Regions from separate parts of the Nonomuraea sp. 10N515B genome, predicted to be linked through region 1. Evidence: riboswitches for the same ligand, from Rfam matches in the RefSeq annotation. Region 1 holds a riboswitch; each other region holds the start of a gene.

Region 1 (9,659 bases):
GTGGTCGCGCTGCTGGAGGAGCTCACGTCGGCGTTCAGTCGTTCATGAGTGAACTGCAAGTCGCGATCTCTAGTGTCGGGCGCATGTCCAAGCGCTCCCTCGCCGTCGCGGCCGTCGCCGCGGCCACCGTCCTGACCGCCGCGCTGCCCGCGAACGCCGCCGCGCCCGCCCAGCCGCTGAAGTTCCGCAACGGCCTGACCCTCTACATTCCGATCCAGTGGGAGGTGCACCGCTTCGGCGCCGACGTGGTCCAGGTCGTCACGGGCAAGTGCGGCAAACCACAGGGCTGGGGCACGCCCCAATGTGACGCCTTCTATCTCCTCGGCCCCAAGAACATCAAGATCGGGGCGGAGGGCTGGGGCCCCTACACCGGCAAGAACCCCTTCTACACGGCGAGCGACGTGCAGCCCTGCCCGGTCAACAAGAAGTGGGGCGAGATCATCGGCCCGAAGGTGACGCGGGGCCTGCGCCAGGTCGGCGAGGGGCACAAGGCCGTCTACAACGCCTGGCAGGCTCGTTGCGTGTCCTACTCAGGCGCCGGTACGAAGGCCCGCTTCACGCAGCGCGAGTGGTATCTGCCGAAGAGCAAGATCCTGGTCGTGGACCAGTGGAACACGCCGGGGCTGTCCGACGCGCTCAAGTACGCGGACTGGAACTAAGCCAGGGCGTCGAGCTGGGCGGCCAGCCACTTCTGGGGCGGCAGGGCGGTGGCCGCCGCGCACAACTTGTCGCGGCGTCGCCTGCGCTCGTCCTCGGGCATGATGAGCGCCTCGTGCAGGGCGGCGGCCGTGCCGCTGATGTCGTAGGGGTTCACCATGATCGCGTACGGGCCCAGCTCAGCCGCCGCCCCCGCCTCGCGCGAGAGCACCAGCGCGCAGTTGTCCGAGAGGACCGGGCCCTCCTTGGCGACCAGGTTCATCCCGTCGCGGATGGGATTGACCAGCAACACGTCGGCCATCCGGTAGGCGGCCAGCGAACGCGGGTAGTCGTCGTTGACGTTGAGGATCAGCGGGTCCCAGTCCTCGGTGGCGAACTCGTTCTCGATCTCCTGAGCGCTGCGTTGCACCGAGGCGGTGTATTCGCGGTATTCGGGCAGGTCGTGCCGGCTCGGATAGGCGAAGGCCAGGTGCACCACACGCCCGTGCCATTCGGGATGCGCGGCCAGGAACTCGCCATAGGCGACCAGGCCGCGCACGATGTTCTTCGACAACTCGGTGCGGTCGATGCGGACGATCAGCTTGCGGTCGCCGACCTGATCCCTGATCGCGGTCATGTAGGACTCGACATCGGGCTCGCAGGCCCGGTCCCACAACGCCGCGCCGTCCACGCCGAGACTGTGCACGCCGACCCTGGTCGTCCTGCCTTCGTGCGTGACGCTGTGGGCCACCCGGTCGACCTCGGCGCCGAGCAGCGCTTCACAGCAGTCCATGAACGCCCCCGCCCACCTTCCTGTAAGGAACCCGGCGTGATCGGCGCCCAGGATGCCCTCCAGGACCTCGCCGACCACCTCGTCGGGCAGCAGGGAGAAGTATTCGGGCGGGGCCCACGGGGTGTGGCTGAAGTGGGCGATGCGCAGGTCGGGCCGCTCGGCCCGGAGCATCGCAGGGGTCAGCGTCAGGTGGTAGTCCTGCACCATCACCCGCGCGCCGTGCCCGGCCTCCTCGGCAAGGGCCAGCGCGAACGCGCCGTTGTAGTCGCGGTAGGACTCCCACTCGCGCCCGAACCTGGTGCCGAAGTTGGGTGCGTTGGGGATGTCGTAGAGCAGGTGGTTGACGAACCACAACGTGGAGTTGGCCACGGCGTTGTAGGCGCGGTGGAAGGTGGCCGGCGGGATGTCCAGCATCCGCAGCGGCCCGGTGTCGTAGCCGGCCTGGTCGATCCGGCCGCCGGGAGACAGCCGGACGGCGCTGCGGTCATCGTCGGACAGCGCCGCGCAAACCCACAGGACGCCGTCTTCCTTGGCCACTCCGGACAGCCCGGACACCAGCCCGCCCCCGCCACGTTTCATGGTCAACTCGCCGTCGTCGGAGACGGTGAAGGAGACAGGCCCTCTGTTGGAGGCGACCAGGACGCTGTTCATCATGGCTCCCTTCGATCATAGGATCCCAGCTATGGCGCTTGATGAGCTAACCGAGGAACTCGCCCGATCCGCCGCAGCCGGAGATCATCGCGCGCTTGGTGAGCTATTGGCCAGGATCGAGCCCGATGTGATGCGCCACTGCGCCCGGATCCTGCCCTACCACCAGGACGCGGAGGAAGCCTCCCAGGACACCCTGCTGGCCGTGGCCCGCAACATCGGCCGCTTCGAGGGGCGGGCCAGGTTCAGCACCTGGCTGCACATCGTGACCGCCAACTGCGCGCGGACCACCTACCGATCGCTCAAGCGCCGGGCGGCGGAGCAGACGTCGGAGGAACTGCCCGTGCAGAAGCCCGACGTGCGGCGGGTGAGCGTGATCGCCGGCTCCCGGCTGGACCTGCTCGACGCGATGGAGGCGCTGGAGGCCGACAAGCCCGACCTGGCGCAGGCGCTGGTGTTGCGCGACATCGTCCAGCTCGACTACAACGAGGTGGCCGAGCAGCTCGGCATCCCGCTGGGCACCGCCAAATCCCGCATTCACCAGGCCAGGAAATACGTGCAGGGTGTGCTCGGTGAGGACTATCGCTGAGACTGCCCGTCTCGAATGCTGAGACGGATGGTAATTCCGCCTACTTAAGCGGGTAGAGTCCCTTTCAACAACTGCATATTGCTCATCCAGAGGGGTGGAGGGACCGGCCCTGCGAAGCCCCGGCAACCCTCCCGGCTTGTGACTCGCGACAGGGCGAGGCCGACCGGGACAAGGTGCCAATTCCGGTTCGCGGTCAAGGTGGCCGCGGGCGAAGATGAGGGAAGGCCTCGCTTCATGTCGCTCGACTTTGGTCCTGCTGTCGCTCTGTCCTGCCGCGAGTGCGGCACGCGCTACCCTCTCGGCCCCAGCTTCGCGTGTCTGGAGTGTTTCGGGCCGCTCGAAGCGGCCTACGAATTCGGCGCCGTGACCCGCGCGGACATCGAGTCCGGTCCCGCCAACATCTGGCGCTACCGCTCCCTGCTGCCCGTGCCGGCCGACGTCGCCACCAAGCCCAACATGAACCCCGGCTGGACCAAGCTGGTCAAGGCGGGCAACCTCGGGCAGGCGCTCGGCCTGAAGTCCCTGTACGTGAAGGACGACTCCGGCAACCCCACCCACTCCTTCAAGGACCGGGTGGTGGCCATCGCCGTCGAGGCGGCACGTAACTTCGGTTTCCACACGCTTTCCTGCTCCTCCACGGGCAACCTCGCGGGCGCGGTCACGGCCGCCGCGGCGCGGGCCGGGCTCGACGCCTGCGTGTTCATCCCCGCCAACCTCGAAGCCGCCAAGATCGCCATGGCCCGGGTGTTCGGCGGGAGGCTGATCGGGATCGAGGGGACCTACGACGAGGTCAACAGGTTCTGCTCGGAGCTGATCGGCGACCCTCTGGGCGACAAGTGGGGGTTCGTCAACGTCAACCTGCGGCCCTACTACGCCGAGGGCTCCAAGACGCTCGCGTACGAGATCGCCGAACAGCTCGGGTGGCGGTTGCCCGAGCAGATCATCATCCCTATCGCCTCCGGGTCGCAGCTCACGAAGATTGACAAGGGCTTCAAGGAGCTGGTGGCGCTGGGGCTGGTCGAGGACACGCCCTACAAGATCTTCGGGGCGCAGGCGGCCGGGTGCTCGCCGGTCTCCACCGCGTACAAGGCCGGGCACGACGTCGTCCAGCCGGTCAAGCCGGACACCATCGCCAAGTCGCTGGCCATCGGCAACCCCGCCGACGGGCCGTACGTGCTCGACATCGCCCGCCGCACCGGAGGGGCCGTCGAGGACGTCACGGACCCCGAGATCGTGGCCGCCATCAAGCTTCTGGCCTCGACGGAGGGCATTTTCGCCGAGACCGCGGGCGGGGTTACCGTGGGCGTGCTGAAGAAGCTCGCCGAGAGCGGGCGGCTCGATCCCGAGGCCGAGACCGTGGTGCTCAACACTGGTGACGGGCTCAAGACGCTCGACGCCATCACCGGCGACGACGCCCAGCCCACCGCCGTGATCCGGCCCTCTCTCGACGCGTTCCGCGCGGCTGTCTGACAACCAGGAAAGGCAAGATAACCATGAGCGTTTCTGTGCGGATCCCCACGATCCTGCGCACGTACACCGGGGGGAACGCGGAAGTGAGTGGCGAGGGCGCGACGCTTCGTGACGTGCTCGCCAAGCTCGACTCCGACTACCCGGGGATCGGCGCGAGAATTCTTGATGAATCGGGCAAGATTCGGCGTTTCGTCAACGTTTACGTGGGAGAAGAGGACGTCCGTTTCGCCGAGGGGCTCGACACTCCCGCCCCTGAGGGCACTCAGATCTCCATCATCCCGGCGGTCGCCGGCGGCTGAGTGCGATCGATCACATCATTGGAAGGCGCCCCCTAGTGGGCGCCTTCTCCTTTTCCCGACTAATTCAACGTTGAACAAGGTACTCTGCGAAGAAATGCGTCGTTTGCGGATTGACTCTGTTGCCAAACCCCGTGCCACAGGTATGGTCGAGGCGATCGTCTGGCTGTTTTTCAGTTAAGTCAGGCGATTACGGTCTCGCGGTGGAATGGGCGAGATCTGTAAGCCCAGTAAGAGGAGTCGGAAGTGGCGCAGGGCACCGTCAAGTGGTTCAACGCGGACAAGGGCTACGGCTTCATCGCGGTAGACGGTGGTAAGGATGTATTCGTCCATTACTCAGCGATCCTGATGGACGGGTACCGAGCACTCGAACAGGGCCAGCGCGTCGAGTTCGAGATCACGCAGGGCCAGAAGGGGCCGCAGGCGGAGTCTGTCCGGGCGGTCTGATTTTCGTCACTGGTATGCACCCGGTGGCGGCATCGCACGGCAACGCAGTCCGGGCGAGGCGGCCTCCATTCTTTCGTCGACCTACGGCGAGCCGCACGGTGAGCGGCTCGCCGTACAGACGGACTGACCAGGGCGGGAACCGCAGGAAGGTAGACGTTCGCTTGCACTCGGCAGGGTAGAGTGCTAAACAGTTCGTTGGCACTCTGTGCAGCAGAGTGCCAGCAACTCGGATCGAGACGATGGGGTCTGCCGAAGGAGATGCAGGCTCATGCCGTCGCGGGCGTCGGCTCGGTCCAGGACAAGCCACCCTGTATCTGGGAGGTCTAGCCTTATGGCAGCCAAGATGATCGCGTTTGACGAGGACGCCCGGCGCGGTCTCGAGCGCGGTATGAACCAGCTCGCCGACGCCGTCAAGGTGACCCTGGGCCCCAAGGGCCGCAACGTCGTGCTGGAGAAGAAGTGGGGCGCTCCCACGATCACCAACGATGGTGTCTCCATCGCCAAGGAGATCGAGCTCGAGGACCCGTGGGAGAAGATCGGCGCCGAGCTGGTCAAGGAAGTCGCCAAGAAGACTGACGACGTCGCCGGCGACGGCACCACCACGGCCACTGTGCTCGCCCAGGCGCTGGTGCGCGAGGGCCTGCGCAACGTGGCCGCCGGCGCCAACCCGATGGCCTTGAAGAAGGGCATCGAGGCCGCCGTCGAGCGCGTCAGCGAGGAGCTCTCCAAGCTGGCCAAGGATGTGGAGACCAAGGAGCAGATCGCCTCCACCGCCTCCATCTCCGCCGCCGACAACGAGATCGGCGCGCTCATCGCCGAGGCGATGGACAAGGTCGGCAAGGAAGGCGTCATCACCGTCGAGGAGAGCAACACCTTCGGCCTGGAGCTCGAGCTCACCGAGGGCATGCGCTTCGACAAGGGCATGACGTCGATGTACTTCGTGACCGACTCCGACCGCATGGAGGCCGTGCTCGAGGACCCGTACATCCTGATCGTCAACAGCAAGGTCTCCGCCAACAAGGACCTGCTGCCGCTGCTCGACAAGGTCGTGCAGTCCGGCAAGCCGCTGCTGATCATCGCTGAGGACGTCGAGGGCGAGGCCCTGGCCACCCTGGTCGTCAACAAGATCCGCGGTCTGTTCCGCTCCGTGGCCGTCAAGGCCCCGGGCTTCGGCGACCGCCGCAAGGCCATGCTCGCCGACATCGCCATCCTGACCGGTGGCCAGGTCATCGCCGAGGAGGTCGGTCTCAAGCTGGAGAACGCGACCCTCGACCTGCTCGGCCGGGCTCGCAAGATCGTCGTGACCAAGGACGAGACCACGATCGTCGACGGCGCCGGTGACGCCGAGCAGATCTCCGGCCGGGTCAACGAGATCCGCGCCGAGATCGAGCGCACCGACTCCGACTACGACCGCGAGAAGCTCCAGGAGCGCCTCGCCAAGCTGGCCGGCGGCGTGGCCGTCATCAAGGCCGGCGCGGCCACCGAGGTCGAGCTCAAGGAGCGCAAGCACCGCATCGAGGACGCCGTGCGCAACGCCAAGGCGGCCGTCGAGGAGGGCATCGTCCCCGGCGGTGGCGTGGCGCTGCTGCAGGCCGGCGCCAAGGCGTTCGACAAGCTCGAGCTCAACGGCGACGAGGCCACGGGCGCCGCGATCGTGAAGAAGGCGCTCGAGGAGCCCCTGAAGCAGATCGCGGTCAACGCCGGCCTCGAGGGTGGCGTCGTGGTCGAGCGCGTTCGCAACCTCACCCCGGGTGAGGGCCTGAACGCCGCTACGGGCGAGTACGTCAACATGTTCGAGGCGGGCATCCTCGACCCGGCCAAGGTGACGCGCTCGGCGCTGCAGAACGCCGCATCCATCGCGGCGCTCTTCCTCACCACCGAGGCCGTCATCGCGGAGAAGCCCGAGAAGACCCCCGCTGCTCCGGCCATGCCGGGCGGCGGCGACATGGACTTCTAGGTCCTTTCTTCGCGCAGCAACGAAGAGCGGCCCGGGTTTTCCGGGCCGCTCTTTTCGCTTTCTGGCAGCGCCGTCGCGCCGGTGCTCCGTCAGATCCCGTAGTGGGAAATGATGTGGCCGCGGGCCAGGGTGTTGGCGGTGATGTTGAAGCCGACCACCGCGGGGCTCGCGTCGCTGTCCACGCCCAGTTTTTCCACGCCCAGCGCATGGACGGTGAAGACGTAGCGGTGCGGGGCGCCGGGCGGCGGGGCCGACCCGCCATACTCCTTGGCACCGTAGTCGTTGCGGGCGTGCACGGCGCCCGCGGGCAGTCCCTTGAAGTCCGGGGCGGTGCCCGCGCCCGTGGGCAGCTCGGTCGCCGAGGCCGGCAGGTCGAACAGCACCCAGTGCCAGAACCCGCTGCCCGTGGGGGCGTCGGGGTCGTAGCAGGTGACGGCGTAGCCGCGGGTCTCGGCGGGCGCGCCTGACCAGCGGAGCTGGGGCGAGAGGTTCTGGCCCTGCATGCCCCAGTCATTGAAGACGTGCAGGTCGCTCAGCCGCTCGCCGTCCTGAATGTCGTCGCTCTCGACCACGAGCGCGGGAACCGACGGCAGGTATTCGTGTGGCAGCGGTGCTGGCACGGCATCCTCCTTGGTAGAGAGCTTCCTGCCCGCCATCCTAGAAGTGGCCGTGCCCGCCGCCTGTCAGGCCGCCAGCTGCGCCGGCAGCGCCTTGTCGTGCAGGACCGTGAGCGAGGTGACCGCGCGGGTCAGGACCACGTAGAGCCGGGCCAGCCCGCGCGGCTCCGCCGCGACGATGTCCGCGGGCTCGACGACGATCACATGGTCGTACTCCAGACCCTTGGCCAGGGTCGCGGGGACCACCAGCAGACGATGCTCCTCGGTGGAGTCCGGGTCGAGCACGGCGTGCGGGAGCTCGGCCAAGGCGCTGGAGACCTCGCCGACCAGCGTGTCGGGGGCGATGACGCCGATCGAACCCTCCTCGGCGAGGGCCTCCGCAGCGACCGCGGCGACCGAGCCGCCCCGCCGTACGGAGAGCGAACCCAGGCCGGGGCGCAGGGACTGCGGGGCGGCCAGGTCGGGGGCGATCGAGGGGAGCAGGCGGGCCGCGTACTCGAGGACCTCCCTCGGCACACGGAAGCCGAGCGTCAGCTCCGTCACCTCGCCCTCGCGCTGGCCCAGATGCTCGAGCACGGACTTCCAGGAGCTCGTCGACCAGGGCGTCGTGCCCTGGGCCAGATCGCCGAGGACGGTGGCCGAGCCGTTGCGGCAGCGGCGGCCGAGCGCCCGCAGCTGCATTTCGGAGAGGTCCTGAGCCTCGTCGACCACCAGGTGGCCGATCGAGGGCGTGCGTTCCATCAGATCGCGCAGCTCGTCCAGGAGCGCGGCGTCCGCGGCCGACCATTTGGCGGACTTCCAGCTCCGGTACGGTTTCCGCCAGATAAGCATTTCTTGCTCGTCAGGCGACAAATCGGATTTAGAGGCAGCCTTTGCCAGAAATTCCGGATCCGAGAGCAGGCGATAAAGGACCTGCTCCGGCGTCAATTTCGGCCAGACCGCGTCCACGAGTTGTTTGACCGGCTTCGATCTGGCCACGGCGTCCTGCACCCGGTCGTCGGGCGATTCGCCGCGCTGCTCCATACGGACCAGGACCAGGTGGGCCAGCCGCTGCGCCAATGCCGCTCGGCCGGGGAGATAGCGGGTGGTGCCGCGCAGGGACGCCACGATCTCGCGTACCTCGTAGTCGGCCACCCGGTGGCGGTAGGCGCCCTTGGTGAAGACCAAGCCCTCCTCCGGCTTCACGATGTGCAGCCAGAGCGCGCGTTCGAGCACCGCCGCCATCCTGGCGTCGCCCTTGACCGCCGCCACCATCGGGTCCTCCGGGGCCGTGTGGTCGCCCAGCAGGCCGGCCACCGTGGTCTGGTCGACCTTGACCTCGCCGAGCGCGGGCAGCACGGAGGAGATGTAGGACAGGAAAGCCCGGTTGGGGCCGACGATCATCACGCCCGACCTGGCGAGCCGCTCGCGGTGGGTGAACAGCAGGTATGCCGCCCGGTGCAGGCCCACCGCGGTCTTTCCGGTGCCCGGGGCGCCCTGCACGCACACCGTCTGGGCCAGCGCGGCGCGGACGATCTCGTCCTGGTCGGGCTGGATCGTGGCGACGATGTCGCGCATGGGGCCGGTGCGCGGGCGCTCGATCTCCTGGGTGAGGATCTTCGACGGGCCGATCTCCACGCCGTCGCCCAGCGGCTCGTCCTCGTACGCGGTGAGCGCGCCGCCGTGGTAGCCGAAGCGGCGCCGGCGTACGACGCCCATGGGGTCGGCGGGACTGGCCTGGTAGAACGCGCGGGACACCGGCGCGCGCCAGTCGATGACCAGAGGCTTGCTGTGGCCGTCGTGCACGTGGCGGCGCCCGACGTAGATCGTGCCCGGAAGGTCAGCGTGCTCATGGTCGCGACCGCTTCGCTCCTCGTTGGCTCCTTCGTCGCTCTCTCGTCGCGAGCTCCTTCGCTCGGGGGCCTCGCGGTCGAGCCGGCCAAAGAACAACGGCGTGTCCGGATGGTCGGCCAGGGCGGCCACCCGCTGGTCGAGGAGGGACTGCAGGATCTGCTGCGACACCCAGTCGCCGGCCGCGTCCGCGGACAGGGACTGGGCGTGGGCCCGCATGGCGGCGAGCGCGGCCCTGGACTCGGCCAGGTGGGCCTGCTCGGCGGCCAGGACGTCGGCGGGTATGTCTGGGGCCAGCTGGTGTGCGGGCATGCGAAAGTGCCTCCCGGTTCGGTGGCGGAGGTGGTTAAGGCAGCGAATCGGCCAGTTTAATAGC
Region 2 (9,659 bases), on a different contig from region 1:
TGACGCCGAGCCGCTCCGAGGCCCATCGCTGGGAGTTGTCCGAAACCCCGCTCGCGGCCACGACCCGGTGTCCTGCCTGCGCCAACGCGGCGCCGAGAGCCGAGCCGACCTTGCCCGAGCCGAGCACGCCGACGGTCAGCCGTGCCGGGCGATCCCCTGCGTCCATGACGTCACACCCCTGTCGAGCAAATGGCACTGCCGACCAGCGTAACGGCCTCTCAGCACTAGAGATGTGACCGGTGCTTTGCCGCATGTTGAGTTAACGACAAAAGGGACAAGGGCAGACAAATAGTGCACCCCCTGTCGGAAGAGATGAGGAGAGGGGTACATCGCATGGCCGCGGGCGCCGAGTCCTGGTAGGACCCGACGCCCGCATACGATTGCGGCCCCTTGGAGGTGCGCCTGGCCGGGTTCATCCGCCGACTGACCGGCCAGGACCGGGAGCCCGGGCCGGACCGCGCCGGCCCGGGCTCTCTTCGTTGATCAGTGACCTATCACCTTGGCGCCGCCCTTGCAGCCGGCGATGGCGTGACCGAGAACGGCCACCGCGTTGCCGCAGACGTTGATCGGGATGCCGATCGGAACGTGCACTTGGTTGCCGGAAAGCACGCCGCCGCTGCCGTTTGTGATGTCGGCGTGCGCCGGCGGGGCGATCAGCGACAGCATGGCGGCGGCTCCGGCCACGACCAGGATCTTCTTCAGCATGAGAGCTCCTCTCGGTTTCGCGGCACCGGGCCGCGGATGCTTTGCTTCGTTCGACTCCGCCAGTGGGGGGTTGGCAGAGCGCGTCCATGCGATGACGCTGGGTAACGGTAGCGCAATGCGACAGCAATGAGTAGTCAAACGATGACTGTGCGCGTCAGATGCCAGTCGTGAGATAGTCCAGACATGTGGCTCACGTGGCGTGCGGCGACGGAGCGGGCGTTGTACGGCGAGGCGGGTTTCTACCTCCGCGAGCGCCCGTCGGGCCACTTCCGCACCTCGGTCAGCGCCTCTTCGGTGTTCGCTGACGCGGTGCTGGCGCTGCTGAGACAGCTCGACGCCGAGCTGGGTGAGCCCGAGACGCTCGACCTGGTCGACATCGGCGCAGGAGAGGGCGCGCTGGTGGCCCAAGTTCTGGCCGCCGCCGACCCCGCGCTGCGCGACCGGTTGCGGGTCACGGCCGTCGATCTCTCCCCCAGGCCGCAGGCCCTTCCCGAGCGGATCGGCTGGCGCCGCGACCTGCCGGAGCGCATCACGGGGCTGGCCATCGCCAATGAGTGGCTCGACAACGTCCCGGTGGACGTGGCCGAGCAGACGCCCGACGGCCCGCGACTCGTCCTGGTGAACATCCGTACGGGCGAGGAGCGCCTCGGCGGCCCGCTGCGGCCCGCCGACCGGGAGTGGATGGATCGGTGGTGGCCACTGTCCCGGGTGGGCTCTCGGGCGGAGATCGGCCGCCCCCGTGACGAGGCCTGGGCGTCGGTCGTGACCCGCCTCACCAGGGGCCGGGCAATCGCCATCGACTATGCACACCCTGTGGATAACCGGCCGATGTGCGGCACGCTGACGGGATACCGCGACGGCGCCGTCGTCTCCCCGATTCCCGACGGGACCTGCGATATCACGGCCCATGTCGCGCTCGACGCGTGCGCCGCGGCGGGGCGGCGGGCCGGCGCGATATCCACAACCTTGTCCACACAGCGTGACGCTCTGCGGGCCCTGGGGATCACCGGCGCCCGGCCGCCCATGGAGCTGGCCGGCACCGATCCGCGCGCCTACCTGCGGGCCCTGGCCAGGGCGTCGGAGGAGGGGGAGCTCATCGACCCGTCGGGCCTCGGCGGGTTCGGCTGGCTCGACCAGCGACGGTGAGCAGGCCTGGGCCGACGGCGCCAGGACGGCGGATTCGGCTGACGGCGCCGGGACGGCGGATTCGGCTGACTCCCCTCACGTCACTCGGCGGTCAGCTCCAGGGCGTGCAGGCCGCGGATGATGTAGCCGGGCTTCCAGGCCGGCTCATGGCGCAACTCCAGCGTGGCCGCCCGGTCCAGCAGCGCGCCGAACGACTCGATGAGCTCGATGCGGGCCAGCGGCGCGCCCAGACAGAAATGGATGCCGGCTCCGAAGGAGATGTGCGGGTTGTCCACCCGCCCCACATCCAGCTGGTCGGGATCCTCGAACACCTCAGGGTCCCGGTTGGCCGAGCCGAACAGCAGCGCGACCTCCGACCCGCGCGGAATCGTCACGCCGTGGACCTCGATGTCCTCCAGCACCCACCGCTCGAACATCTGCAGCGGCGTGTCCCAGCGCATCAGCTCCTCCACGGCCGTGGGCAGCAGGGAGCGGTCGGCACGCAGCCGTGCCAGCTCGCCGGGGTTCCTGAACAACGACCACCAGCCGTTGCCCGTGACGTTCACGGTGGCCTCGTGGCCGGCGTTGAGCAGCAGGACACACGTGCCGACCAGCTCGTCCTCGGTCAGTTCATCGATCGCGGCCAGCGCGCTGATCAGGTCGTCGCCCGGGCGGCGCCGCCGCTCGCGGGCCAGGGCCTTGAGGTAATCGGCGAACTCCGCGGCCGCGCGTACCGCAGTGTGCTGGGCTTCGAGCGTGGGGTTGAGCTCGTACATGCCGCAGATGTCAGCCGACCAGGGGCGCAGCAAGTGACGCTCCCCGTCGGGGATGCCGAGCATCTCCGCGATCACGGTCACCGGGAGCGGCTCGGCGACCTCGGCGATCAGATCCCCGCCGCACTTCTCCACGTACGTGTCCACCAGGCCCGCAGCGATCGCGCGCACGCGCGGGCGCAGGGACTCGACCATGCGCGGCGTGAACGCCTTGGAGACCAGCCGGCGCAGCCGCGTGTGCACGGGCGGCTCGACGTCGAGCATGCCCGCCCTGATCACGCGCCAGAACGGCTCCTGGAAGTCCGGCTCGGGCGGCCTGCCGAACTCTTCTGGCGTGGCCACGTGAAGGAAGGACCGCCCTAGACGGCGGTCCCTGAGCAGGGTGTTCACGTCGGCGTGGCGCGAGATCAACCACTGGTTCGTCGGCTCGAAGTAGCAGACGGGCGCCTCGCGCCGCAGCTCGTCGTAGACCCGGTACGGGTAGGCCACAAAATCCGGATTCCAAGGATCAAAGCGCACTACTTCATAGTAGAAGCCTCCGGCTCCGCCTCCTGCTGCTCGGACTGCTTGGCGTGCCTGCCGCGCATCCGGATGTTCAGCAGCTCCACGACGGTCCACGAACCGGCTGATCGGCCCGGAGGCGAACAGCATGACCAGCACCGCCACCACGACGGCCGCGATCATCACGCCGAGGTTGTCCACCATGCCGACCGCGGTGATGACCGAGTCGAGCGAGAACACGACGTCGAGCAGCAGGATCAGGTCGCGTCCCGATATCTCGTGGCCGAAGACGACGGACAGCGGCTGAGTGAGCTGCACCACCCACGACAGGCCGAGCAGGAGGAGAGAGCCGTCAAAGTTCGCCGGTTTGCGTTTTGCCGTGGGAACTGGGTTATAGTGCGGGCGTAGGTCATGAGTGCCAGCGACAAGCCCCGGCTAGCTGGCCGGCAACCCTCGCGTCCGCGGCGGGGTGCCCCGGGTGAAGACCTGGTCCGCCACGCGGTGTGGCGGGCAAGCGCGGGCTCCGTGGCTGCTCCAGGGGTCCGATGGTCCCTGAGGGAGATGTGCCGTGTCCACGCTGACGATCTTCGACTCCGTCCCCGCCCAGGCTTCGGGCGAGACCCAGGTCCCCGCCGCCGCGAGCCGGCCGATCCCCGCGGTGCTCGGGGCCGACCTCCAGGTGCCGGTCAAGGGTGGCCGCCTGGTGGGGTACGCCAACCTGGACTACGCGGCCAGCGCGCCCTGTCTGGAGCCGGTCAGCGCCGCCGTCGCCGCCGCGCTCCCGGCCTACTCCAGCGTCCACCGTGGCGCCGGCTACGCCTCCCAGCTCACCACTGCCAGGTACGAGCAGGCCCGCCACACGGTCAGGGCGTTCGTCGGCGCTCGTCCCGACGACGCCGTGATCTTCACCCGCAACACCACCGACGCCACGAACCTGCTGGCCGGCTGCCTGCCCGCGGGCACCACCACCGTCGTCTTCGACACCGAGCACCACGCCTCGCTCCTGCCCTGGCGGAAGTCCGTACGGCTAGCGCCGCCCGCCTTCCCCGGCGAGGCCGTCCGCGCCGCCGACGAGGCGCTGGCCGGGATCGAGGGGCCGAAGCTGCTCGTGGTCACCGCCGCGTCCAATGTCACCGGCGAGCTGTGGCCCATCGCCGCCCTGGCCCACATCGCACACCGGCACGGGGCCCGCATTCTGGTGGATGCGGCGCAGCTCGTACCGCATCGGCGGCTCAACCTGACCGCGCTTGACCTGGACTATGTGGCATTCTCCGGCCACAAGCTGTACGCGCCGTTCGGGGCCGGAGTGCTCATCGGGCGCCGGGACTGGCTGGCCGACGGGGAGCCGTACCTCAAGGGCGGGGGCGCGGTGCGCTCGGTCGAGGAAGAGGCGGAGTGGCACGACGACCCGGAGCCGCGCCACGAGGCGGGCACCCCGAACGTGCTGGGCGCGATCGCGCTGGCCGCCGCCTGCGACGCGCTCACCGCCACCGGCTGGACGGCGCTGGTACGCGAGGAGGAGCGGCTGCTGGCCCGGCTGCGGTCGGGGCTGGCCTCGATCGAGGGCGTGCGAGAGCTGTCCCTGTGGGGGGACGATCACCCGCGGGTGGGGATCGTGTCGTTCACCGTGGACGGGTACTCGGCTCGCGAGGTGGCCGAGGCGCTGTCCAGTCAGTACGGCATCGGAGTGCGCGACGGGAAGTTCTGCGCGCACCCGTTCGTGCGGCACCTGCTGGGCCGAAGCGGGCACGACCGTGAGGACGCCGGATGCGAGGACGGCACGACGTCCGCGGTGCGGGCCTCGATCGGCATCGGGACCACGCAGGAGCACGTGGACCGGCTGGTCGAGGCACTGCGGGACCTGGTCTCCCGCTGAGCTGCCGGGTCAGCGGCTCAGCCCCGCTCACCGGCACCGGTTCAGCGGCTCAGCGGCTCAGCGGCTCAGCGGCTCAGCGGCTCAGCGGTTCGACGGCTCAGCGGTTCGGCGGCTTGCGGTGTTCCGGCTGGTCGTCGGAGACCAGCGCGTCGATGTCCCGCATCTCCTCGTCGCTCAGGTCCGACCTGGACGCCGTCGGCTGCCTGGGCACGTTCGGCCGCTCAGAGGCGGTGGGCTCCGAGGGCGACAGCGGACCTCCGCCGCGCCGGTGGGCGCCCGCACCCATGCCGCCCTCCGCGGCGCGGCGCTCGGCACGACGCCGGAAAATCGCCCCGAACAGCGCGTCAAGTCCGATCCGCCCGCCGCCGACCGCCAGGAACAGCAGGCTCAGCGCACCCAGCGCACCCGCCAGCTCCCAGCCGCCCTCGGTCACCATGATCCCCTTCGTCGAGTGCACGAAGGCGATCGCACCGAGCATGTTGATGAGCAGCAGCAGGCCGACCGGCCGGACCAGCAGACCGAGGATCAGGAAAAGGCCGCCCACGGTCTCGACGACGCTGGCGAAGCCGGCCGAGAGCTCCGGCAACGGGATTCCCATCTCCCTGAAGCCCTGCGTGGTGGCGCCGAGTCCGTGCTGCCACTTCTGCAAGCCGTGCGCCATGAAGACCACGCCCGTCGCCACCCGCGCGATCAAGACAGCGACATCGAACAGAACCTTCTTCATCGTGCTATCTCCCCCCGTTCCCCCGACTCCTCCCCAAGACCGCAGTAGGGATGCGTTTCCATACCATTCCTTGACCATCCCCCACCCTGGATCACCAACTGGGACGGTGGCAGCATGGCCATATGACGGAACGCGTGGTCGGAATCGGTGCGGGCGCCAAGGAGCTGGCCACCGAGGACATGATCCTCAATATCGGGCCGCAGCACCCGTCAACGCACGGAGTGCTCAGGCTCCGGCTGACGCTGGACGGCGAGCGCATCGCCACCGCTGAACCGATCATCGGCTACATGCACCGTGGTGCGGAGAAGTTGTTCGAGGTCCGCGACTACCGGCAGATCATCATGCTGGCCAACCGGCACGACTGGCTGTCGGGGTTCGCGAACGAGCTGGGCGTGGTGCTCGCCGCCGAGCGCCTGCTCGGCATGGAGCCGCCGGTCAGGGCCGTGTGGGCGCGTACGCTCCTGGCCGAGCTCAACCGGGTGCTCAGCCACCTGATGTTCCTCGGCTCCTACCCACTGGAGCTGGGCGCGATGACGCCGATCTTCTACTCCTTCAACGAGCGCGAGCGGATCCAGGCGGTCATGGAGGAGATCTCCGGCGGGCGCATGCACTACATGTTCAACCGGGTCGGCGGGCTCAAGGAGGACCTGCCGCTCGGCTGGCTGGAGCGGGTGTCGGAGGCGGTCGCGGAGACCCGCCGCCGCGTGCCGGACATCGAGGACCTGATCCTGCACAACGACATCTTCCTGGCCCGTACCAAGGGCGTCGGGGTGCTCACGCACGAGCAGATCATGCAGTTCGGCGTCAGCGGTCCCATCGCCCGGGCCTCCGGGGTGGACTTCGACCTGCGTCGCGACGAGCCGTACCTGGCCTACCCCGAGCTGCCCGTCAAGGTCATCACTCGGAGCGGGGGCGACTGCCACGCCCGGTTCGAGGTGCTGTTCGAACAGCTCAAGGTCTCGCTGGAGCTGGCCGACGCCTGCGTCGAACGGCTGCGCTCGCTGCCTCCGGGGCCGATCAACCAGCGACTGCCGAAGGTGCTCAAGGTGCCGGAGGGGCACACGTACGCCTGGACCGAGAACCCGCTCGGCATCAACGGCTACTACCTGGTCTCCAAGGGAGACAAGACGCCGTGGCGGCTCAAGCTGCGCTCGGCCTCGTACAGCAACATTCAAGTGCTGCGGGAAATGTTGCCCGGGCACCTCGTGGCCGACATGGTGGCCATTCTGGGCTCGATGTTCTTCGTTGTGGGTGATATCGACAAGTGAACCCCCCAGAACGCGACAAATACGTCGATTGGCTTCGGGCGCTGAGCCTGATCGTCGTGGTGGGGTGGCACTGGGCGTTCACGATTCTCGTGTGGAAGCCGCACGGCCCCGAGCCGACCAGCCCGCTCGGCTTCACCTCGGGGCTGTGGATCCTCACCTGGCTGCTGCAGGTGCTGCCGCTGTTCTTCTACGTCGGCGGGCATGTGCACCTGCTGTCCTGGCACCGGGCCCGGGAGCGCGGCGTGGGCATCGGGTCCTTCGTCTGGCGGCGAATCCGGGCTCTGGCCTTACCCGCGTTGTTCCTGTCCGGGGTGTGGGTCGCGGTCGGGGCGGCGGTCACGTTCACGTTCGAGGTGGACTGGATGTGGCGTGTGGTGGTGCTGGTGCTCAGCCCGCTGTGGTTCCTCGCCGTCTACCTGATGCTGATCGCGTTGCTTCCGGTGGCGCTGTGGCTGCACCAGCGCTACGACGTACTGGCCCTGATCTGGCTCGGCGGCGCGGCCCTGGTGGTGGACGTGCTGCGCTTCCGGTACGGCGTGGACGGGGTGGGCTGGCTCAACATGATCCTGGTGTGGGGGCTGGCGCACCAGGCCGGGTTTTTCTACGACCGGATCGTGACCCTGCCCAGGCGCTACGACGTCGCCCTGCTGTGGACCGGTCTGTTCGCCCTGTTTGGGCTGGTGTACTCAGGGATCTACCCGGGCTCGATGGTGGGCGTGCCCGGCGACAAATGGTCCAACATGGCCCCGCCGACCTTCGTGATCGTGGCCCTGCTGCTGTTCCAGATCGGGCTGGTCGAGGTGCTCCGGCCGACGATGGAGCGGGTGCTCGAACGGCCGCGCTGGCGCCGGGCCAACGACTTCATCAATCGGTACGCCCTGGCGTTGTACTTGTTCCACACCACCGGGATGGCCATCGCGCTGGGCCTGTCGTGGTGGCTCTTCGGCACCCTCGGCAGCACGATCCCGCCGGACCTGAGATGGTGGCTGGAGCGCCCCATCGCCATCATCGGTCCCCTGATCTGCACCGCTCCGGTCATCTACCTCTTCGGCCGCCGCCGCACACCTGTCAGGCAAAGGCAGGACGAGGACTACTCCGGTGTCTGACCTTCCTGCGGATCCTTCGGGGTGCGGCAGGAGTGCTCCAGATAGAGCGCCGCGCAAACCAGCACCACGCAGGCCACGAGCGAACCCGTCGCGATGAAGAACTCCGAACGCGGCGTCTCACGGTCCAGGATCTGCACCGTGTAGAGCGCGAACCCGGCGAACAGCCCGCCGAACACCGCCCCCGCGTACGCCGACGCCTTGGCCAGCGCGGCCAGCCTGGCCACCGCCAGCGGCTCCACCGGCTTGGTGCCCGGCTTCCTGGCGATGCGTGCCTTGGTGACCCAGGCGCTGTAGCCCTCGCCGATGGCCAGCAGCAACACCGTCGGGATCGCCGTCCACGGCAGGAGCGGCAGGTCGGAGTAGAACTGCCGGACCGCCACCCAGGTGAGCAGGGCGACGACCACGAGGATGCCGACCAGCCGGCCGGGGTGTGTGGGCCTCAATCCGGCCTCTGCAGCGTGAGGTCGGAGCGCAGGCGTACGCCCTGCTTGTCGATCCCCTCCAGCAGGTCGCACACTCGGCCGTGGCCGGGCACCGTGCCCTGCGGATCCACATCCGCCCAGGGGGCAAGCACGAACGCGCGCTCGTGGGCGCGCGGATGCGGCAACGTCAGATCGGGGTCGTCGAAGACGAGATCGCCTACGACGATCAGGTCCACGTCGAGCGTGCGCGGTCCCCAGCGCTCCGCGCGCTCGCGCCCGAAGGCGTTTTCCACGCTGAGCGCCCGCTCCAGGAGCGCGTGCGGCTCCAGAATGGTCTCAGCGATCACGACGGCGTTGAGGTAGGGATCCTGGCCAGGAGGGCCGCCGACCGGGTCGGTCTCGTAAACCGGCGACGCCCTGACGAACTCCAGGTCAGGGGCGTCGAACAGGACGTCCACAGCGCCCTGCAAGATCTGGAACCTGTTGCCCAGGTTGCTGCCCAGCGCGAGGACGGCCTTCATGCCCGGCTCCGCTCGATCGTCACGATCACATCGTCGAACGGCAGCGGGATCGGCGCCGCCGGCTTGTGCACGCTGACCTCGACCTTGTGCACCAGCTCGCTGGCCAGGCACACCTCGGCCAGGCGCTGCGCGAGCGTCTCGATCAGCTCGACCGGCTCGCCCTCCACGATCCCGACCAGGGCCTCGGCCAGCTCCCCGTAGTGGACGGTCTTGGTCAGGTCATCACCGGCCGCGGCCGGAGCGGTGTCGAGGAACAGCGTCGCGTCGACCACGAACTCCTGGCCGAGCTCCCGCTCGGCAGCGAGCACGCCGTGCCTCCCCCTGGCCCGCAGGCCTTTGAGAGCGATGCGATCAGCGCTCAAGCTCGCCTTCCTCCTCCTCGTCGTCGTCTCCCTGGAGCACCGGCGAGCCGTGGTGCATCCACAGCCGCCAGCCCTGCGAGGTGCGGACGTAGACGTTGCTGGCCACCACCTTGCCTGCGGCGAAGCTCGACTCGCCCTCATCGCCGGCCGTCAAGATGTTTTCCACACAGGTGAGCACGGCGACGTCGCCCAGCACCGTCGTGTTGACGTCGGTCAGCACGAACTGGATGTAGGTGGTGTTGGCCATGATCAACGCCCACGACCGCAGCACCTCCT
Region 3 (9,659 bases), on a different contig from region 1:
GATCCACGACCCCTCCACCCCGTGGATCTGGTCCGCCAACGTGGGCCGCCAGCTCGGCTCCAAGGCGGTGCTCCTCACCTACGAAGGCTGGGGCCACCGCATTTACGGCAAGGACGAGTGCAGCACGGTGCCGATCGACAACTACCTGATCTCGCTGACCGTGCCCCCGCACGGCTTCCGCTGCCCCGTGGGCGGCAGGGTCGAGAACACGCTCAAGCGGCAGGCCGAGTTGTGGCCGACGGACGGGCTCCCCTGGGGCGGCTCGCTCGCGCCCTCGCTCCGCTCATAGCCGGGGGATGATCTGTGCTGAGCCGGTCGCCAGGACCGGCTCAGCACCAAAACCTCGCTGAACGAGAGCTGTCGTCGGCCGTACCTGTCGGGAGGTGTCAGGTACGGCTGGCAGCCTGGACCGCACCTTCACCAAGGAGTGGGACGGCATGAGCGACACCGAAAAGACGCTGGCGGAAATCGAGCAGCGCATGCTGGACGCCGACGCGGCCTTCGACGAGGGCTTTTTCGCGGAATACTGCGCCGATGACTTCGTCGCCATGGGAAATTACGGCATCGTGTCCAAGCAGCAGGTTCTCGACATGTATGCCAAAGGAAGCGGAAATCCGGACCGGCGTAACCAGGCGCACGACGTCGTGGTCAAACCGCTCGGCGACGCCGGAGCCGTGGTCGCCTACAAACTGACGAGCACGACCGGCGACGAGACGTCCTCGTGGTACGCCTCGACGGTCTACCGCCGGACCCCGGATGGCTGGCGTGTCGTCCTCCTCCACCAGACGCCCATGTAGGTGCTGGAGATCCAGCGACGGGTGCCTAGTGAGTCACTCGGCGCCTGGGGTTGGTGCCCTTCCATTCGGTCAGTGGGGCGCAGTGCCATCTCCACCCCACCTGCCGCTCTTGACCGGGGAGGTCGGCGCGGCCGTTGGCCCACAACAACGTCTCCCACGGGTCCGTGTCCGCCGGCGCCCACGGAAACAAGCGACGCACGGTGGCCGCCGCGAGCTTCTCGGCAGGGAGGAAGCCCTGGCCGACCCCAGAGCCGACGTCGGCGGTGTGCACGAGCATCTCGTCGCAGGCCATCGCGGCGAAACCGGACGCGTCGGCGAGACCCCAGGGATGCCACCCGCGAGTCCCGGGCGCAGTCGCGTCGATGACCCGCGCGAGGATCGTGGCGTATGTGGTCATCGTGGTGATGAGGTCGTCCGGCTTCGACTCAGGACGGACATGGATCTCCGTCGTGCTGAGCTCTTGCTTCCCAGCGGCAAGATCAGCGGCATACCACAGCAGGCAGTCGCTCACGTGAGCCACGGCCTGTGCGGCGGTCCAGTCCATTCCGGGAATGGGGGTTTCCGCCCAGCTCCGGTCGGCTGCTGAACGCAGGAATCTCTCGCATTCGGCTGCTGTCTGCAGAACCGTGCTTCCGTCCATGCGGGGGATCATCGCACACGGCACTGACAGAACTCCCGCGGGCGACGGCTGCTGAACGGCGCCGAGCTGCCCGGCTCCGCCAGAAGCGTCGCGTTGACGGCCCTCCCTGGAGTCGGGCATCATCTCCGCACCGATAGTCATCCAGAGGATCTGAGGGACCTGGCCCGGTGACGGTCCGGCAACCTGCCCGAAGCGGCAAGGTGCCAACGCCAGGAACGATGAGGAGGGTTTCGATGAGCCTGCCACTCGATGTCCCCGTGCTGCGCGGATCGCTGGTCAGGTTGGAGCCGCTGGCGATGCGGCATGCGGCGGATCTGGCGTGGGCGGCGGAGGAGGATCGCTCCGCCTACACGTTCACCCTGGTGCCCCGAGGCGCGGACATCGAGGCGTACCTGCGGGACCAGTGGGAGCGTGCGGGGCTGACGCCGTTCGCGCAGGTGCGGGTGGCGGACGGCAGGGCCGTCGGATGTACGGGGTTCTGGGATCCTCGGAGCTGGCCGGGGCGGGACGAGCTGCGGGCCATCGAAGTGGGCTGGACGTGGCTGGCGGCCTCGGCGCAGGGCACGGGGATCAACGCCGAGGCCAAGCTGCTGCTGTTCACCCACGCGTTCGAGGCGCTCGGGGTGGTGCGGGTCGATCTCAAGACCGATGCCAGGAACGCACGCTCGCGGCGGGCGATCGAGCGCCTCGGCGCCAGGTTCGAAGGCGTGCTGCGGAATTGGTCACCCTCGTGGGCGCCGGGTGAGGAAGGAAAGGTGCGGGACTCGGCCGTCTTCTCCGTGATCGCCGATGAGTGGCCGGAGGTCAAAGCGGCCCTGAGCGCCCGCGTCCGGAGCCGCCGTTGAGCGGTCCGATACCCGCCAGCGGCCCCCCTGACGCGCCACGACACTGATCCGCATGAGCATTTTCGTGGACGCGGACCCGCATGCCAGGATCGAGCCCAACATTCTCTACTTCGGCACGCCCGTGGTGTTGCTCTCCTCCATGAACGAGGACGGCACCCCCAACCTGGCCCCCATGTCGTCGGCCTTCTGGCTCGGCTGGCGGGGCATGCTGGGCCTGGGTTCACGGGCCAAGACGGCTCACAACTTGGTCAGGACGCGGGAATGCGTCCTGAACCTGCCCTCCGACGCGCTCGCCACCGCCGTTGACCGGCTGGCGCTCACCACCGGCGCCCATCCCGTTCCGGACTCCAAGTGGGAGCGGGGATATCGGTACGTGCCGGACAAGTTCCAGCGGGCCGGGCTGACCGCCACGCCTTCCGAGACGGTGGCGCCGCCGCGGGTGGCCGAGTGCCCGGTCAGCATGGAGGCCGTGGTCGAGGCCGTGCATCCGGTGGGGGACGACGGCGGGACGCTGGCGTTCGAGGTGCGGGTCCAGCGGGTGTGGGTGCACGAAGAGATCAGGATGGCCGGGACGGTTGATCGGATCGATCCCGATGCTTGGCGGCCGCTGATCATGAGCTTCCAGAAGTTCTACGGGTTGGGCGCGCAGGTCCATCCGTCCACATTGGCCAGCATTCCCGAGCATCTCTACCGCGGCAAAGACCTAGAGCGAGCCCGCGCGCTCTAGCAGCGTCAGCCACGTACGGGGCCCGCAGAGGCGCTCGATGTCCGCGCGTGGCAGCCACTCGGCGCGGGTGCTCTCAGAGCCGGCCGGCGGGCGGGTCGGGGCACCCGGGCCCCGCAGGACGGCGCGGAACATGGCCATATACGTGAGCGACGCGTAACGGTAGTCGGCGGGCGGGGCGTCGAAGAGCTCGATACGCTGCCAGGCGAAGATCGACAGCGCGGCAGCCGGCAGGCGCAGGCCGGTTTCCTCGTGCAGTTCGCGGACCACCGCGTCGATCGCGCTCTCGCCGGGCTCGAGGTGGCCGCCCGGGATGTCCCAGCCGCGCCCCTCCCGATCGACGCAGGTCATCAGGGTCCTGCCGAGCCCGTCCGCGACGAACGCGAACGCCGATGTGGTGCTCGCCGCGGGCGGAACGGTCCGGGAGAGCATGACGTCGAGGCGGTGCGCCACGGGGATCCAGGGCACGGTCTTTGTCGCGATCACATGGGCCACGAGGTCACCTTCATTCCCGCCAAAACGTGATGTCAAGGCATTATCAGGGTGAAACCATTTTCCGCCTCCAAAAGAAGGGAACAACGCCCTGTATATGCTCCGTAACGCTGCGAGGTTGCGGACCGTTCTCATACCCGCTCTGGCGCTGCTCGTGCTGGGGCTCACCTGGGGCCGCGAGCTGCCGGTCGCGATCGCGATCGTCGCGGCCCTTCTGCTGGCCGGGGCGGTGCTGGCCGCCGTGCACCACGCCGAGGTCATCGCGCACCGCGTCGATGAAGCGGCGGATCGCGGTGTTCAACGCCGAGGGCACGGGGAAGGCGCTCGCCACCGTGGCGACGCTCAGCACGCTGAGCCTGGTGCTGCCCACGTTCACGACGAGCGCGCAAGGGCCGGCGTTCTCTCCCGCCCAGCTCGCCTTCGCGGCGGTGGCCTCGCTGGCGCTGTACGGGTTGTTCGTGGTGACGCAGACCGTACGGCACCGCGACTACTTCCTCCCCGTCCCCAGGGACGGCGCGCCCCTCGACCCGGAGGAGCACGCGCCCAGGCCGTCCGAACGCACCGCGCTGACCAGCCTCGGGCTGCTGCTGGTCGCGCTCGTGTCGGTCGTCGGCCTGGCCAAGGTCGAGTCGCCGGTCATCGAGCTGGCGGTGTCGTCGGCCGGACTGCCCCAGGCCTTCGTGGGCGTGGTGATCGCGCTGCTGGTGCTGCTGCCCGAGACGATCGCCGCACTCAACGCGGCCCGGCGCGACCAGGTCCAGATCAGCCTGAACCTGGCGCTCGGGTCGGCGATGGCCAGCATCGGGCTGACCATTCCGGCCATCGCGGTGGCGTCCATCTGGCTCGAAGGGCCGCTGCTGCTCGGCCTGGGCGGCACTCACATGGTGCTGCTGGCCCTGACCGTTGTGGTCTCGACGCTCACCGTCGTGCCCGGCCGGGCGACGCTCATGCAGAGCGGGGTGCACCTGGTGTTGTTCGCGGCGTTCGTGTTCCTGGCGATCAGTCCCTGATCAGTTGACGCCCTGGCGCATGGCGCGGTTGCCCAGGTAGAGACCGGCTGCGGCGATCAGGCAGGCGGAAGCGGTGCCGTACAGGATCGAGGGGTCGACGAGGTCGCCCGCGAACAGGGATCGCTGGGCGTCCACGATGTACGTCACCGGGTTGACCTGCCCGATCGCGCGCAGCCACGTTGGGGCCGTCTCCAGCGGCAGCAGCACCCCCGACAGGAGCAGCAGGGGGAATATGATCGACTGGCTGACGATGTAGAACAACGTGCCGCCTGGGGCCGACTTGATGGCCAGGACGAACGAGAACGCCCCCAGCCCGACCCCGAAGACCACAAGCTGGGCCAGGGCGGCCAGCACCCCCGCCGTGTGCAGCTCGAAGCCCAGTGGCAGCGCCAGCAGGACGATCAGCACGGCCTGGGCCAGGAGGACGATCATCGCCTTCATGGCCTTGCCCACCAGCATCGCCGTCCGGTTCAGCGGCGTGACCAGCATGCGCTCCATCGAGCCGCCGATCAGCTCGACCAGCAGCGTGTAACCGGCGGACATGGGTCCCGTCAGGCACATCATGACCAGGATCCCCGGCACGAACCACTGCCACGACGAGCCGACCGCCCCGTCCAGCAGCGACCCGAACAGGAACAGAAACAGCAGCGGCTGCCCCATCTCGAACAGCAGTCCGACGGGGTTGCGGAAGGCGGGCTTGAACTCGCGCGAGAAGACGGTGGTGGTGTCACGCAGGAATGTCGTCATCGGTGAGGCTTCTCCCGGTGAGAGTGAGGAACACGTCGTCGAGGGTCGGGCGGGTGGTCTCGGCCGTGGTGACCTTGAGGCCGGCGGCGTCCAGGGTGCGCAGGCACTCGGGCAGAGCGGCGGCCGCGTTGGCGACCCGCAGGCGTACGGTCGTGCCCTCCGCCGTGCCGCCGCCCATCTCCGCGGCCCGCCGCGCCTCCTCCTCCGTGCCGGTGGTGAGCGTGATGTGGTCGCCGGCCAGGTCGTTCTTGAGCTGCTCCGAGGTGCCGTCCGCGATGATCCGGCCGTTGTCGATGATCACCACCCGCTCGGCCATGCTGTCGGCCTCCTCCAGGTAATGGGTGGTCAGGAACAACGTCGTCCCGTACGTCTCCCGCAGCCGCAGGATGTGCTGCCAGATCTCGGCGCGGCTCTTCGGGTCGAGACCGGTCGAGGGCTCGTCGAGGAAGAGCAGGTCGGGGCGGTGGACGAGGCCGAGCGCGATGTCGAGACGGCGGCGCTGGCCGCCCGAGAGCGTGCCCGGCCTGCGCTTGGCCAGTGGCGTCAGGTCGAGCAGGTCGAGCAGCTCGTCGGCACGGGCCGCCGCCTCCCTGACGGGCAGGCCGTAGCAGCGGCCCTGGGTGACCAGCTCGTCGCGGGCGAGGAAGTCCTCACCCGCGCTGTTGCGCTGGCCGACGTAGCCGATGCGGGAGCGTACGCCGGTCGGGTCCCTGGCCACGTCATGCCCGGCCACCGTGGCGCTGCCCGAGGTGGGCGGCAGGAGGGTGGTGAGCATGCGCAGCGTGGTCGACTTGCCCGCGCCGTTCGGGCCGAGGAACGCGACGAGCTGGCCGGGTTCGACGTCGAGGTCGATGCCGCGGACGGCCTCGACGGTCTCCTTCTTCTTGAGCTTGAACACTCGGGTCAGGCCCCGGGCATGGATCATGGTCGGCCTCCTGCGGGCATGGCGAAGAAACCCCAGGTCGGGGCTCGATTGAGAGTCGAACCAAGTTTGCGCAGCCAAAATCGCCTTTGGCAAACGCGAATGTGACGTTCATAAACGGCCCCCACCTGCGGAAACGTCGTCAGAGTGACATCCCGGCGACCGCGAGTTTTGTGGTTCTGAAGTGCGGTTTCTTCGAATGCGGCGGAAAATTTCGACGTCGGTTCCGCGGCGTGGAGGAAGCGGGCTTGCGGAATTGTGTCAAGCTCCGCAATGATCTCCGGCGTGAAACGTGTCTGGTTATGCGCGGCAATCGCGGCGATGGGGTTGGGTGGCGGGGTCGCCGAGGCGGCCGACGGCGTATCCGGGGTCGACGTCAGCAATTGGACCGGCGACATCGACTGGGCAGGCGTCGCCTCCGGGGGTGGCAAGTTCGCGTTCGTCCATGCCACCGAGGGGACGAACTACCGTAACCCGCGATTCGACGCCCAGTTCGGCGGCGCCGCGGCGGCCGGGCTGTTCCGGGGGGCATATCACTTCGCGCAACCGCACGAATCCGATGGGGTAACGCAGGCCGATTATTTCCTCCAGAACGGCGGTAGCTGGATCGCCGACGGCCAGACGTTGCAAGGGGTGCTCGATATCGAGGACAACCCCTACAAGGACAGGAACGGCAAGAACAACTGTTACGACCTGTCCACGGAAGACATGGTCGGCTGGCTCACGGACTTCACGAAGCGGTACCGGGCGCGAACCGGCCGGCACGCCATCATCTACACCACGACGAGCTGGTGGCAGACCTGCACGGGCAACTCCACGAAGTTCACGTCGAACCCGCTCTGGCTCGCGCGGTGGGGCAGCGATCCCGGGGAGTTGCCGAAGAGCTGGAAGAAGCACACCTTCTGGCAGTCGGCGGACAAGGGGCCGCTGGTCGGCGGCGGTAACGCGTTCAACGGCTCGGAATCCCAGCTCAAGGCCATGGCCAACCCGCCGGCCGAGGTGTCGGTGACGGGGGCGGCGAAGAGCAGGAGGACGTACACGGTCACCGTCGCCAACACCGGCCCGCACCCCGTCACGAACGTCAAGCTGTCCGGGCGGGCGTTCGGCGGGCAGCGGGTGATCAAGGCGCCGGGGTGCACCTACAGCGGCACGGCGGTGCGTTGCGCGATCGCGGACCTGCCGCGCGGCAAGAAGGTGACGTTCACGTTCACCACCAAGCCGCGCACGTCCAAGGGCACGGTCGGCATCAACGTCGCCGTTGGTTCGGTGAAGCTCACTCTTAAAGCCGGATAATGCAGGATAAATCCCGGAGCCCGACAGCAGCTGGAGGGGGACGGGATGAAGCGGCGGTTAGCCGTGGCGGCGGTGTTGATCCTGCTGACCGCCACGGCTTCCATGCCGTTCGCCACGCGCGTGCTGCCGAGGATCGTGCAGATCGCGTACGAGATCGAGCGGCGCGACATCGTGTACTCGTGGGGCGGCGGCCACGCGGAGCGGCCGGGGCCGTCGAAGGGAACCTGCACGGGCTACAAGGGCCGGATCAAACCCTGCCCGGCCGCGAAGACCCGCGGACTCGACTGCTCGGGGTTCGCCCGGTGGGTGTACGCGTTGGCGCACGGAGAGGACGTGCTGGGGCCCGGGAACACCAATGATCACGTCCGGAGGATGCGGCGGGTCGACGCGGCGCCCGCACCTGGCGATCTTGTCTTCTTCGGAAAAATCACCAAAAGAACCGTCAAAACCCACCACGTCGGCATCTACCTGGGACAGGGCAAGATGATGAACGCGCCTGAGACCGGAGCCGTGGTGCGGATCGACGACATCTCGCGGGTGAAGGACTTCGCGGGCTTCTACCGGTTCTGACGACCTGCCGACTCGGTATGGCTGTAACGCCTGTGGCGGCAAAAAATTGAGAGACCCTGCGGCTACTCTGTGCCGCTATGGAAAGGCGATGGGTCGGGCTCGACGGCTATGAGGTCGTGGGCGCCGTGCGGGCCGGGCGGCAGGTGCTGCGGGTGCGCCGGCACGGGTGGGTCGTCGCGGACTGCTCCTCCGTGGCGGAGGTGGCCAGACACGTCGATTTGGCCGATCTGTGCGAGATCATCGAGCTTCCCGTGCGGCGGGTGGCGGAGAAGATCGTAAGGGCCGGCACCAGTTCGCATCATCGCTGAGTGCCGTGTATGGTTACACCTGTCCGCAGCGACGGACAGGCCCCTATAGCTCAGTCGGCAGAGCGTCTCCATGGTAAGGAGAAGGTCAACGGTTCGATTCCGTTTGGGGGCTCTCGCTCTGAACAGGAAAGACGCCTGGACCAAGATTACTTGGTGCCGGGCGTTTCGCATTTGACGATCTATTCGTCGGCGGCTGGTCGGCCTTCCATCTGCTTGTGCAGTTCTGGGGCGCCGGCGCGGCCGCGGCTGGTGATCGCGGGGCAGAAAACCCGCAGAAGGTGGGAAGGCGTCGGCTATATGGTGCGTCAGTGGGCACTCTGGAAAGCCTCGTCATCGTCCGGCGGCTACGAGTTCCCATCGACGCTCCCGCCGACGTCGCGCCCGCCGACTGGGGAGAAGCGGCCGCCCGCCAGCTCGACGCCGCGCTCCTGAGCGTCGGCTTCAAGTGCTCGGCGCCCCTGCTCGAACGCCTGGCGGGGCTGCCCGGCGAGACCGTCCTGGACCTCGGCGTACGCGTCCTGGCGGCGGTCCGCGGCCTGGTGGGCGACCATGTCCAGCACAACGCGTACTTCATCGACTTCCCCGAGAACGTGCCGGACACCCTGGAGTTCTGGGCCGGCCTCCTGCGTGAGACCATGCTCGACCCGGTCGCCGCCGAGCGGCTCCAGCCGCAGACGCTCAACCTGCTGACCCTGCCGGGCTACGGCCGCTACCAGCACACCTACGCCGACCTGCTGGCCGCGCAGGCTGAGCTGATCGCGCTGGCAGGCGACCGGGTGACCGTGCTGGAGCTGGGCGGAAGCCTGGAGGCGGAGGCACGCGAGCTCTACTTCTCGCTGGCGGGCTCGCAGTCGCCGCCGGCCGCCGAGGACCTGGCGGCGTTGCGCTCGCTGGCGTCGTACTGCGCCGACGAGCCGGAGCGCATCCCGGTGCGGGAGAACCGCGCCATCGTCAACGAAGTGCGGCTGGCCGCCGGCCGGCCGCTGCTCGTGGACACGGTCACCGACGTGCTCCGGCTCGCCTGCGGCTGCTCCGGCGGCGATGTCACGCTGGCCGCGCCCGCCCGGTTCCGCTCCTTCCGCCGCGCCGAGCGCCGCGCCCTCCTGCGGGCTCTGGACGCGGTCGCCACTCCGGCCAAGCTCGGCGACGTGCCACGCCACCGCGAGCAGTGGAAGCGGCTCGGCGAGCGGCTGCATCCCCATGACTATCCGCACCTGACGCGGGCCGGCCACGTCTTCGAGGTGGCCAGGGGCGTACGCGAGGCCGCCGGCTTCGACAGCCGGGTCGAGGCCGCCCTGTCGGCGGGCCGTA

Evidence for each region. A riboswitch is a leader RNA that binds a small molecule or an ion and turns the genes downstream of it on or off. The one in region 1 is predicted to bind S-adenosylmethionine.
Region 2: it holds a riboswitch for S-adenosylmethionine, as region 1 does, so the genes downstream of both, ACTWQA_RS13695 (aminotransferase class V-fold PLP-dependent enzyme) here and thrC (threonine synthase) in region 1, are expected to answer to the same signal.
Region 3: it holds a riboswitch for S-adenosylmethionine, as region 1 does, so the genes downstream of both, ACTWQA_RS51030 (GNAT family N-acetyltransferase) here and thrC (threonine synthase) in region 1, are expected to answer to the same signal.

The regions. Positions count from the first base shown of each region.
Region 1 is NZ_JBQQBQ010000067.1:26,571-36,229, forward strand. It holds gene otsB (trehalose-phosphatase) at 1-48, shown strand, start outside; gene ACTWQA_RS49525 (hypothetical protein) at 84-659, shown strand; gene ACTWQA_RS49530 (alpha,alpha-trehalose-phosphate synthase (UDP-forming)) at 656-2,080, opposite strand; gene ACTWQA_RS49535 (RNA polymerase sigma factor) at 2,112-2,666, shown strand; SAM riboswitch class I at 2,746-2,887, shown strand; gene thrC (threonine synthase) at 2,901-4,136, shown strand; gene ACTWQA_RS49545 (MoaD/ThiS family protein) at 4,160-4,435, shown strand; gene ACTWQA_RS49550 (cold-shock protein) at 4,679-4,879, shown strand; gene groL (chaperonin GroEL) at 5,211-6,836, shown strand; gene ACTWQA_RS49560 (YbhB/YbcL family Raf kinase inhibitor-like protein) at 6,926-7,456, opposite strand; gene ACTWQA_RS49565 (HelD family protein) at 7,520-9,595, opposite strand.
Region 2 is NZ_JBQQBQ010000008.1:29,734-39,392, reverse strand. It holds gene ACTWQA_RS13715 (Rossmann-like and DUF2520 domain-containing protein) at 1-166, opposite strand, end outside; gene ACTWQA_RS13710 (chaplin family protein) at 484-705, opposite strand; gene ACTWQA_RS13705 (SAM-dependent methyltransferase) at 889-1,851, shown strand; gene ACTWQA_RS13700 (cytochrome P450) at 1,932-3,425, opposite strand; SAM riboswitch class IV at 3,512-3,627, shown strand; gene ACTWQA_RS13695 (aminotransferase class V-fold PLP-dependent enzyme) at 3,673-4,980, shown strand; gene ACTWQA_RS13690 (DoxX family protein) at 5,078-5,704, opposite strand; gene ACTWQA_RS13685 (NADH-quinone oxidoreductase subunit D) at 5,827-6,972, shown strand; gene ACTWQA_RS13680 (acyltransferase family protein) at 6,969-8,078, shown strand; gene ACTWQA_RS13675 (DUF3180 domain-containing protein) at 8,063-8,521, opposite strand; gene folK (2-amino-4-hydroxy-6-hydroxymethyldihydropteridine diphosphokinase) at 8,518-9,021, opposite strand; gene folB (dihydroneopterin aldolase) at 9,018-9,383, opposite strand; gene ACTWQA_RS13660 (nuclear transport factor 2 family protein) at 9,373-9,659, opposite strand, start outside.
Region 3 is NZ_JBQQBQ010000074.1:11,247-20,905, forward strand. It holds gene ACTWQA_RS51015 (alpha/beta fold hydrolase) at 1-289, shown strand, start outside; gene ACTWQA_RS51020 (nuclear transport factor 2 family protein) at 438-797, shown strand; gene ACTWQA_RS51025 (maleylpyruvate isomerase N-terminal domain-containing protein) at 823-1,449, opposite strand; SAM riboswitch class I at 1,572-1,662, shown strand; gene ACTWQA_RS51030 (GNAT family N-acetyltransferase) at 1,671-2,282, shown strand; gene ACTWQA_RS51035 (flavin reductase family protein) at 2,335-3,009, shown strand; gene ACTWQA_RS51040 (NUDIX domain-containing protein) at 2,986-3,501, opposite strand; gene ACTWQA_RS51045 (calcium:proton antiporter) at 3,774-4,508, shown strand; gene ACTWQA_RS51050 (ABC transporter permease) at 4,509-5,255, opposite strand; gene ACTWQA_RS51055 (ATP-binding cassette domain-containing protein) at 5,236-6,180, opposite strand; gene ACTWQA_RS51060 (GH25 family lysozyme) at 6,463-7,470, shown strand; gene ACTWQA_RS51065 (C40 family peptidase) at 7,516-8,040, shown strand; gene ACTWQA_RS51070 (transposase) at 8,118-8,348, shown strand; tRNA gene ACTWQA_RS51075 (tRNA-Thr) at 8,388-8,460, shown strand; gene ACTWQA_RS51080 (hypothetical protein) at 8,657-9,659, shown strand, end outside.